DNA from 2 places in the Streptomyces sp. NPDC088733 genome. Region 2 is predicted to be linked to the other one. Evidence: predicted binding sites of a transcription regulator. Region 2 holds the regulator's gene; the other holds the start of a gene.
What was found. The regulator HrcA, encoded in region 2, represses chaperone genes, less so after heat shock. The targets are predictions, from matches to a motif close to TTNGCACTCNGNNNNNCNGAGTGCNAA.
Positions count from the first base shown of each region.

Region 1: the regulator HrcA is predicted to act here: its motif matches at 2,758-2,784, upstream of groES (co-chaperone GroES).

Region 1 is NZ_JBIVLH010000028.1:90,064-95,478, forward strand. It holds gene ACIP64_RS35180 (SDR family NAD(P)-dependent oxidoreductase) at 1-473, shown strand, start outside; gene groL (chaperonin GroEL) at 548-2,176, opposite strand; gene groES (co-chaperone GroES) at 2,301-2,609, opposite strand; gene ACIP64_RS35195 (methyltransferase domain-containing protein) at 2,839-4,038, shown strand; gene ACIP64_RS35200 (hypothetical protein) at 4,638-4,889, opposite strand; gene tsaD (tRNA (adenosine(37)-N6)-threonylcarbamoyltransferase complex transferase subunit TsaD) at 4,886-5,415, opposite strand, start outside.
Region 2 is NZ_JBIVLH010000003.1:205,072-210,486, reverse strand. It holds gene ACIP64_RS07065 (DUF3097 domain-containing protein) at 1-403, opposite strand, end outside; gene ACIP64_RS07060 (MBL fold metallo-hydrolase) at 434-1,168, opposite strand; gene hrcA (heat-inducible transcriptional repressor HrcA) at 1,371-2,387, shown strand; gene dnaJ (molecular chaperone DnaJ) at 2,387-3,526, shown strand; gene ACIP64_RS07045 (nitronate monooxygenase) at 3,603-4,676, shown strand; gene ACIP64_RS07040 (16S rRNA (uracil(1498)-N(3))-methyltransferase) at 4,673-5,410, shown strand.

The sequences.
Region 1 (5,415 bases), on a different contig from region 2:
CCATGCTCAAGGTGCACTGCGAGGCCGTGCTGCGGCTGACCGGCGCGGCGGCCGCGGCCATGAAGGAGCGCCGCCGCGGCTTCATCGTCAACGTGGCCTCGGTGGCGGCCTTCGTGCCGCGCGGCACGTACGGCGCGAGCAAGGCGTGGGTGGTCAGCTTCACCCGGGGCGCGGCCCGGGAACTGTCCGGCAGCGGGGTGCGGCTGATGGCGCTGTGCCCGGGCTTCATCCGCACCGAGTTCCACGAGCGGGCCGGCCTGGATACCGCGGGCATCCCCTCCTGGGCGTGGCTCGACGCCGACAAGGTGGTCGCCGCCGCCATCCGCGACCTGGCCCGCGGCCGCACGCTCAGCGTGCCCGACCCGCGCTACAAGGCCGCGGCGCTCGCCGCCAAGCTCGCCCCGAGCGGAGCCATGGGCTCGGTCTCCGCATCGGCGGGACGCCGCTTCGGTCCCCTCTACCCCCGGGACTGACGGGGGCCGCGAGGCTCACCGGGCAGGCCGAAGGCCCCCGTTCCCGCACCGGGAACGAGGGCCTTCGCGCGCACTCAGTGGGAGTGGCCGTGACCGTGGCCGTGACCGGCCTCGGCGGGCTCCTCCTCCTTCTTCTCCACCACGAGGGTCTCGGTGGTGAGAAGCAGGGAGGCGATGGAGGCGGCGTTCTCCAGGGCGGAGCGGGTGACCTTGACCGGGTCGATGACGCCGGCCTTCACCAGGTCGCCGTACTCGCCGGTCGCAGCGTTGAAGCCGTGGCCCTTCTCCAGCTCGGCGACCTTGGAGGTGATGACGTAGCCCTCCAGGCCGGCGTTCTCGGCGATCCAGCGCAGCGGCTCGACCGCGGCGCGGCGGACGACCGCGACACCGGTGGCCTCGTCGCCGGACTTGCCGAGGTTGTCCTCCAGCACCTTGACGGCGTGGACGAGCGCGGAGCCACCACCGGAGACGATGCCCTCCTCGACCGCGGCGCGGGTCGCGGAGATGGCGTCCTCCAGACGGTGCTTCTTCTCCTTGAGCTCGACCTCGGTGGCCGCGCCGACACGGATGACGCACACGCCGCCGGCCAGCTTGGCGAGGCGCTCCTGGAGCTTCTCGCGGTCCCAGTCGGAGTCCGTGGTGGTGATCTCGCCCTTGATCTGGTTGATCCGGCCCTCGATCTCCGAGGAGTCGCCCGAGCCGTCGACGACGGTGGTCTCGTCCTTGGTGACGGTCACGCGGCGGGCGTTGCCCAGCACGTCCAGGCCGACCTGGTCGAGCTTGAGGCCGACCTCCTCGGCGACGACGGTCGCGCCGGTGAGGGCGGCGATGTCGCCCAGCATGGCCTTGCGGCGGTCACCGAAGCCGGGGGCCTTGACCGCGACCGCGTTGAAGGTGCCGCGGATCTTGTTGACCACCAGGGTGGACAGGGCCTCGCCCTCGACGTCCTCGGCGATGATCAGCAGCGGCTTGGAGGCGCCCGCCTGCAGCACCTTCTCCAGCAGCGGGAGCAGGTCCTGGATGGAGGAGATCTTGCCCTGGGTGATGAGGATGTACGGGTCCTCCAGGACGGCTTCCTGGCGCTCCGGGTCCGTCACGAAGTACGGCGACAGGTAGCCCTTGTCGAAGGCCATGCCCTCGGTGAAGTCCAGCTCCAGACCGAAGGTGTTGGACTCCTCGACGGTGATGACACCGTCCTTGCCGACCTTGTCGATCGCCTCGGCGATCAGCTCGCCGACCTGCTTGTCCTGGGCGGACAGCGCGGCGACGGCGGCGACGTCGTCCTTGCCCTCGATCGGGCGGGCCGAGGCGAGCAGCTCGTCCGACACGGCCTTGACGGCGGCGTCGATGCCCTTCTTCAGGGAGGCCGGGGAGGCGCCGGCGGCGACGTTGCGCAGACCCTCGCGGACCAGCGCCTGGGCGAGCACGGTGGCGGTGGTGGTGCCGTCACCCGCGATGTCGTTGGTCTTGGTCGCCACCTCCTTCACCAGCTGCGCGCCGAGGTTCTCGTACGGGTCGTCGATCTCGACCTCACGGGCGATGGTCACGCCGTCGTTGGTGATGGTCGGGGCGCCGAACTTCTTGTCGATGACGACGTTGCGGCCCTTGGGGCCGATCGTCACCTTCACGGTGTCGGCGAGCTTGTTGACTCCACGCTCAAGGGCGCGACGGGCGTCCTCGTCGAACTTCAGGATCTTGGCCATACCGGCGGAATTCCTCGTCTTTGGGTTCTCGTCAAAGACCGCGCCCCGGGCCCCCGGTCCGTGCGTGGACTCGGTGTGCCCGGGGCGTGGTCACGGCATTTCTCGGTTACGAGCGGCGCCGGATTTACTTCTCGACGATCGCGAGGACGTCGCGAGCCGAGAGGACGAGGTACTCCTCGCCGCTGTACTTGACCTCGGTGCCGCCGTACTTGCTGTACAGCACGATGTCGCCGACCTTGACGTCGAGCGGGATGCGGTTGCCGTCCTCGAAGCGACCCGGACCGACGGCCAGGACGACGCCCTCCTGGGGCTTCTCCTTGGCGGTGTCCGGGATGACCAGGCCGGAGGCGGTGGTCTGCTCGGCATCCAGCGGCTGGACCACGATGCGGTCCTCGAGCGGCTTGATGGCAACCTTGGTGCTGGCGGTCGTCACGATCCGACCTCCCCCTTCAAAGGGCTCACGGGAGTGTCTGTCTGGGGTGGCGACCTGGTAGGCCCGTCGTCGCGGGTGCCGGACCTGCCCGTCGCTTTGTTGCTGGCACTCGACATGGCCGAGTGCCAGGTCTGAGATTATGACGCGCTTAGCACTCGGTCAAGCGGAGTGCCAACGCCGCGCCGGACGCGGTCGACCGGGACCGGGGCAGCCACCGCGGCGCGGGACAATGGACGACGTGGATCTCGACGCGTTCTCCGCCCTGCTGACCGACGAGGGGCAGCGCCTGCTGGCCGCCCTCCGCGACTACGACCCCGCGGACGAGATCGCCACCGCGACCCGGCTGCGGCGCGCGCACGACGCGGCCCTGGTCTCCGCGGCGCTCACCCAGGCGCGGCTGCGGCAGCGGGCCGAGGCGAAGTTCGGCGAGGACGCGTACGCGATGTACTTCACGCCCCACGGGGTGGAGCAGTCGACGCGGGCATCGGTGGCCCGGCACCGCGCCGAGCGGTTCGCGGCCCTCGGCGTGCGGCGGCTGGCCGACCTGTGCTGCGGGATCGGCGGCGACGCGATCCCGCTGGCGCGGGCCGGCGTGGACGTGCTGGCCGTCGACCGCGATCCGCTGACGTGCGCGGTGGCCCGGGCCAACGCGCGGGCGCTGGGGCTCGCGGAACGCATCGAGGTGCGCTGCGCCGACGTCACCGAGGTGGCGGCGGACGGCTTCGACGCGGTGTTCGTGGACCCCGCCCGGCGCGGCGGCCGCGGCAGGATCTTCGACCCCGAGGCGTACTCCCCGCCGCTGTCCTGGGCCGTCGCGGCGGCCCGGAAGGCGCCGCTGGCCGCGCTCAAGGTCGCGCCGGGCATCCCGCACGAGGCGGTGCCGCAGGACGCGGAGGCGGAGTGGGTCTCCGACCACGGCGACGTGAAGGAAGCCGTCCTCTGGTTCGGCACGGCCGCGGGTACCCGCCGGGCGACCCTGCTGCCCTCAGGCGCCTCCCTGCCCGCCGCGGGCCTCCCCGACCCCGCCGTCCGCCCGGTCGGGCGCTGGCTGTACGAGCCCGACGGCGCCGTCATCCGGGCCCACCTCGTCGCGGACGTCGCGGCGCAGGTCGGGGGCGGGCTCATCGACGCGACCATCGCGTATGTCACCTCCGACGAACCGCGCCCGACGCCCTGGGCGACCGCGTACGAGATCACCGACGTGCTGCCGTTCAGCCTCAAGCGGCTCAAGGCGCTGCTGCGGGAACGGGAGGTGGGCGTGCTCACGGTCAAGAAGCGGGGCTCCGCGGTGGAACCGGAGGAGGTGCGCCGCAGGGTCCGGCCACAAGGGCCGAACGCGGCGACGGTGTTCCTGACCCGGGTCGCGGGTGCGCCGAGCATGCTGCTCGGCTCACCTGTTCCCCCGCCCTCCCTCCCGTGTGCCCCGTGAAGTCCGTTCGCCCCGACGCGCGTTGTACGGGGGCCGGGTCCGGGGCCTCCGGGGCTGCCATTCTGGACAGCACATTTAGGTGCCTCAGGCACCCGGCCTGATCACCCCGGGTCATGCACCCAAATATGCTCCAGTGTCCAGAACGCCACCCCTCCGACCCCGCCCCCTCAGGTTTCGCCATGCGCCTGATCCCCGGTGGGTGGGTATGGACGGCACCGTGCTCGGGCACTCGTTGGCGCCGCGCCAACGACCTGCTCCGCCGTCACCGCCCACAGCACCCCCACCGGCCGTAAGTCGCCCCAACCGGCCTGGGAGGGGGTGTGGCGGGGTGCGCCCGGTGGGGGCACCTCCCAGCGGTAGCTGGGGGAGACGAGCGGCGACCGCGGTACCCAGGACGTTGGCGTAGCCCGCGAGCGCTGTGGGGGTCCCCCCAGCCGAAGGCTGGGGGAGTACCCCGGCGCGGCACCGACCCCACAACGCACGCAGCGCAGGGCCCGCACTTACCGCGCCGGGCTGGGGGCACCCCCGGCCGAAGGTTGGGGGAGGGAGGGAGGGCGGGGAAAAAAACCTGGGCACGGTCAGGCGAAGCGCAGCGCACCTCAGGCCACGGCCTCGAAGCGCCAGCGGTGGACACCCCGCCGGCACAGCGCCAGCGGCGGATCCGGCAGTTCGGGGAGTTCCGCGTCGTACGCGGCGTCCCACCAGGTGATGACCAGCACCCGGTCCTGGGGGGCCGAGAAGGTCTCCCGGCGCAGCGGGGCGGGCGTCAGCGTCCGGGCGCGGACCCACGCGAGGAGTTCGGGCCCGCGGCCCTCCGCGGCGCGGGCCTCCCACATCAGGGCGACGGTCATGAAGAGTAGAGGTTGTCCTTGCTGAGCTCGTGCACGTGGTCGTGGGTGTGGCCCGGCACGGACACGTCGGTGACCAGCAGCGAGGAGTCGGCAGGGAGGTCCCACGTCGAGGACGGGCGGTTGCGGGCCACCATCTCCGCGCCGAGTGCCGCCACCATCGCGCCGTTGTCGGTGCACAGCTTGGGCCGGGGCACGCGCAGCACGATGCCCGCGTCGTCGCAGCGTTCCTGGGCCAGTGAGCGCAGCCGGCTGTTGGCGGCGACACCGCCGCCGATCATGAGGTGGTCGACGCCGTTGTCCTTGCAGGCGCGGATCGCCTTGCGGGTCAGCACGTCGGCCACGGCCTCCTGGAAGGAGGCGGCGACGTCGGCGACGGGCACGTCCTCGCCCTCGCGGCGCTTGGACTCGATCCAGCGGGCCACGGCCGTCTTCAGCCCGGAGAAGGAGAAGTCGTACAGCGGGTCCCGCCCGCCCGTGAGGCCGCGGGGGAAGCGGATCGCGGCCCGGTCGCCCTCACGCGCGACGC
Region 2 (5,415 bases):
CGTCGCCCCAGACCCGTTCGACGAGCTCCGCGTCGTGGCGTCCTTCGACGTAGATGCGCCCGGCGCGGGCGACCCGGGCGCGGGCGCCGGGGACGGCGAGGGAGCCGGAGGCGGTCAGCCGAGGGCCGGAGGGGGCGGCGGCGCCGGGGCGCACGAGGGTGACGACCTTGCCCTCCAGGAGGAAGCCGCGCGGCACGAGCGGGAAGACGCGGTGCTTGCCGAAGCGGTCCTCCAGGGTGACGGTGGGGCCCTCGGCGGTCTTCTCGCAGCGGATCACCGCCCCGCAGAACCCCGTGAAGACCTCTTCGACCACCAGGTCGCGTTCGGCCGCGACCTCGGGCGCGGGCACCGACGGCCGCTTCCAGGGCGGGGTGAGATCGGCGTCGTAGTTCCGGCTGCGCATGCCAGGGATCGTATCCGGGCGCGGGGCCGCTCAAGCGGATCCGAACCGGGCGGCCAGCGCGTCCCGTTGGGCGCGGACGAAGCGCGCGTCGACCACCGCTCCGTGGCCGGGGACGTAGAGCGCGTTCCCGCCGCCCAGTTCCAGCAGCCGGTCCAGGGTGCCCGGCCACGCGCCGGGCGCCGCGTCCGGGCCGGCCTGCGGCTCGCCGGACTCCTCGACGAGGTCGCCGCAGAAGACCACGGTGGGCGTGCCCGGTACGACCACGACCAGGTCGTGGGTGGTGTGTCCCTCACCGGGGTGGACCAGCAGGGCCTCGCGGTCGCCGCCGAGGTCCAGCGCCCAGTGGCCGTCGACGAGGTGGCCCGGAGTCACCAGGGCCGCCGCGGCCTCGTCCGCCTCCTCCTCGGGGACGCCGTACCCGATCGCGTCCCGGCGCAGCGCACCGCGCTCGCGGTCCAGGTGGGCGCCGAGGGTCATCTCCCCGTGGACCTGGGCGCCGGGGAAGGCGGCCGTGCCGAAGACGTGGTCGAAGTGACCGTGGGTCAGTGCGATGTGCGTCACGTCGCGCCCGGTCAGCTCCCGGACCCGCCGGCGCAGACCGGCTCCCTCGGCGACCGAGGACCCGGTGTCGACGAGCAGGACGCCCTCGCCGCCGGTGACGACCCCGATGGTGACGTCCAGGAACGGCATCCGGCACCGCGCGACGCCGGGCGCCAGTTGCTCCCAGCCGCCGAAGGTGCCCGGTGCCGCAGGTGTCGTCTCCACACGGCGACGGTATCCCCGCCGGGGCGGCCCGTGCGCGCTACGGTGACCGGTCGAGGGGGTCCGGGTGCGGACCGCCCTTGCCGAGGTCTTGCCTCCCCGCCGTACACTGACTTGGGGAAAGCTGGCACTCGCTCGAAGGGAGTGCCAGGGCAGGGAAAACGACCGACGCACCGGTGACCGACGACTGGAGGTGGACGCCGCAATGCTGAGCGAACGACGGCTCGAAGTGCTGCGGGCCATCGTCCAGGACTACGTGGGCACCGAGGAACCGGTCGGTTCCAAGGCGCTCACCGAACGCCACCGGCTGGGTGTGTCCCCCGCCACGGTGCGCAACGACATGGCGGTGCTGGAGGAGGAGGGCTACATCCAGCAGCCCCACACCAGCGCCGGCCGGGTGCCGACCGACAAGGGCTACCGGCTCTTCGTCGACCGGCTCACGAACGTCAAGCCGCTGTCGGGCGCGGAGCGCCGGGCCATCGGGAACTTCCTGGACGGCGCGGTGGACCTCGACGACGTCGTGGCCCGTACGGTGCGGCTGCTGGCGCAGCTGACCCGGCAGGTCGCCGTCGTCCAGTACCCGTCGCTGACCCGCTCGACCGTGCGCCACGTCGAACTGCTGGCGCTCGCGCCGGCCCGGCTGATGCTGGTGCTGATCACGGACACCGGCCGGGTCGAGCAGCGGCTGGTCGACGCCCCCGCGCCGGTGGGCGAGACCGTGCTGGCCGATCTGCGGGCCCGGCTCAACAGCCGGGTGGTGGGCCGCCGCTTCGCCGACGTCCCGCAGCTGGTGCAGGACCTCGCGGACGGCTTCGAGCCCGACGACCGGCCGACCGTCCAGGTCGTGCTGGCCACGCTGCTGGAGACCCTGGTCGAGGAGACCGAGGAACGGATCATGCTGGGCGGCACCGCCAACCTGACCCGTTTCGGCCATGACTTCCCCCTCACGATCCGCCCGGTCCTGGAGGCGCTGGAGGAGCAGGTCGTGCTCCTGAAGCTGCTGGGCGAGGCCGGGGATTCGGGCGTGACCGTGCGAATCGGTCACGAGAATTTCCACGAGGGCCTGAACTCCACATCGGTCGTCTCCGTCGGCTACGGTTCGGGCGACGAGGCGGTCGCGAAACTTGGCGTGGTCGGCCCGACCCGCATGGACTACCCCGGAACGATGGGAGCGGTACGCGCAGTGGCACGTTACGTCGGACAGATCCTGGCGGAGTCGTAGTGGCCACCGACTACTACGCCGTGCTCGGCGTGCGCCGTGACGCGAGTCCGGACGAGATCAAGAAGGCCTTCCGCCGTCTCGCGCGCGAGCTGCACCCGGACGTCAATCCGGACCCGAAGACGCAGGAGCGGTTCAAGGAGATCAACGCCGCCTACGAGGTGCTCTCGGACCCGCAGAAGAAGCAGGTCTACGACCTCGGCGGCGACCCGCTGTCCGCCAACGGCGGCGGCGCCGGTGCGGGCGCGGGCTTCGGCCAGGGCTTCGGCAACTTCAGCGACATCATGGACGCCTTCTTCGGCACGGCGTCCCAGCGCGGCCCGCGCTCGCGCACCCGGCGCGGCCAGGATGCGATGATCCGGCTGGAGATCGAGCTCGACGAGGCCGCCTTCGGCACGACCAAGGACATCCAGGTCGACACGGCGATCGTCTGCAACACCTGCCACGGCGAGGGCGCCGCCCCCGGCACCTCGGCGCAGACCTGCGACATGTGCCGCGGCCGCGGTGAGGTCTCCCAGGTCACCCGGTCCTTCCTCGGCCAGGTCATGACCTCCCGGCCCTGCCCCCAGTGCCAGGGCTTCGGCACCGTCGTGCCGAACCCGTGCCCCGAGTGCGCGGGCGACGGCCGGGTCCGCTCGCGCCGCACGCTGACGGTGAAGATCCCCGCCGGCGTCGACAACGGCACCCGCATCCAGCTCGCGGGCGAGGGCGAGGTCGGCCCCGGCGGCGGCCCCGCCGGCGACCTGTACGTGGAGATCCGCGAACTGCCGCACGCGGCCTTCCAGCGCCGCGGCGACGACCTGCACTGCACCGTCACCCTCCCGATGACAGCGGCGGCGCTGGGCACGAAGGTGCCGCTGGAGACCCTGGACGGGCTGGAGGAGATCGACATCCGGCCGGGCACGCAGTCCGGCCAGTCGATCCCGCTGCACCAGCGCGGCATCACGCATCTGCGGGGCGGCGGCCGGGGCGACCTGGTCGTGCACGTCGAGGTGCAGACCCCGGGCAAGCTCGACCCGGACCAGGAGGAACTCCTGCGGCGGCTGGCGAAGCTGCGCGGCGAGGAGCGGCCCATGGGCCAGTTCCAGCCGGGCCAGCAGGGCCTGTTCTCGCGGCTGAAGGACGCCTTCAACGGCCGCTGACGCGGCATGCGCGAGGCGCGGGCACCCGCCCGCGCCTCGCGCGGCCGTGCGCCCGGTCTCGTGAAACGATGGACGCATGGCCGCGCTGACCGATCTCTCGACCCTCGCCGCGCATCCGGTGGTGCAGGCGCCCATGGCCGGCGGTACGTCCACACCCGCCCTGGCGGCGGCCGTGGCCGAGGGCGGCGGCGTCGGCTTCCTGGCGGCCGGCTTCAAGACCGCCGAGGGCATGCGCGAGGAGATCGCCCGGATCCGCGGACTCACCTCCCGTCCCTTCGGCGTCAACGTCTTCATGCCGCAGCGCGAGACCGCCGACCCGGCGCGCGTCGAGGAGTTCGCCGCACGGGTGGCCGGGGAGGCCGGCCACTACGGCACGTCCCTGGGCGACCCCGCCACCGGCGGCGACGCCGTGCTGGAGGACGCGTACGGGGCGAAGATCGCGGCCCTGCTGGAGGACCCCGTCCCCCTGGTCAGCTTCACCTTCGGCTGCCCCGAACCCGCCGTGCTGCGCGGCTTCGCCGACGCCGGCACCGTCACCGTCGTCACCGTGACCTCCGTCGCCGAGGCGCGGGCCGCCGAGGAGGCGGGCGCGGCGGCGGTGTGCGTACAGGGTTCCGAGGCCGGCGGCCACCAGTCCACGCACCGCGACGACCCGGAGCGCGACGGCACGGAGACCGGGCTGCTCGCCCTCCTGCCGCAGGTGCGGGCGGCCGTGTCGCTGCCCCTGGTCGCGGCGGGCGGCATCATGCGCGGCGAGCAGATCGCCGCGGTGCTGGCGGCGGGCGCGGACGCCGCCCAGATGGGCACCGCCTTCCTGGCCTGCCCCGAGTCGGGGGCGCACCCCGTGCACAAACGGGCCCTGACCGACCCGGACTTCACGGCGACCCGGCTGACCCGCGCCTTCACCGGCCGCCCCGCGCGAAGCCTGGTCAACCGGTACCTGCGCGACCACGACCGGTACGCCCCGCCCGGCTATCCGCGCATCCACTTCCTGACCGCCCCCGTGCGCGCCGCCGCCGTGAAGGCCGGCGACCCCGGGGCGATGGCCCTGTGGGCCGGCCAGGGACACGCCATGGCACGCGACCTGCCCGCCATCGACCTCGTCCGGCTGCTCGCGGCCGAACTCGACTCCGCCCGGAGCGCTTTGTGACCGCCCCCGTCTTCGTCGTCGAGCCCGACGCCCTGGGCCCGGCCCGTATCACCCTCTCCGGCCCCGAGGGGCGGCACGCCGTCTCCGTACGGCGGCTGCAGGTCGGCGAGGAGATCGTGCTGACCGACGGTCAAGGGCGCGGCGCGCACGGCGTCGTGGCCGCCGTCGACGGCAAGGACACCCTCGAGGTCGACGTCACGGGCGTCCGGGAGGAGCCCGCCCCCCACCCGCGGATCACGGTCGTCCAGGCACTGCCCAAGGGCGACCGCGGCGAACTGGCCGTGGAGACCATGACGGAGGTCGGCGTCGACGCGATCGTGCCGTGGGCCGCGTCCCGCTGCATCACGCAGTGGAAGGGCGACCGCGGCGCCAAGTCCCTTGCCAAATGGCGCTCCACCGCCCGCGAGGCCGCCAAGCAGGCCCGCCGGCTGCGCTTCCCCGACGTTGCCGAGATGGTGACGACACGTCAACTCGCGCCGCTGCTCGCGGGGGCGGCCTTCGCCGCCGTCCTCCACGAGGAGGGCTCCGAACCGCTGGCCTCCGCGGGCCTTCCCGCGGACGGCGACATCGTCCTGGTCGTCGGACCCGAGGGCGGCGTCTCCCCCGAGGAACTGGACGCCCTGGCCGCCGCCGGGGCGAAGCCGTACCGGCTCGGTGCGAGTGTGCTGCGCACTTCGACGGCGGGGGTCGCGGCGACGGCGCTGCTGCTGGGGCGGACGGGGCGCTGGGGCTGAATTTT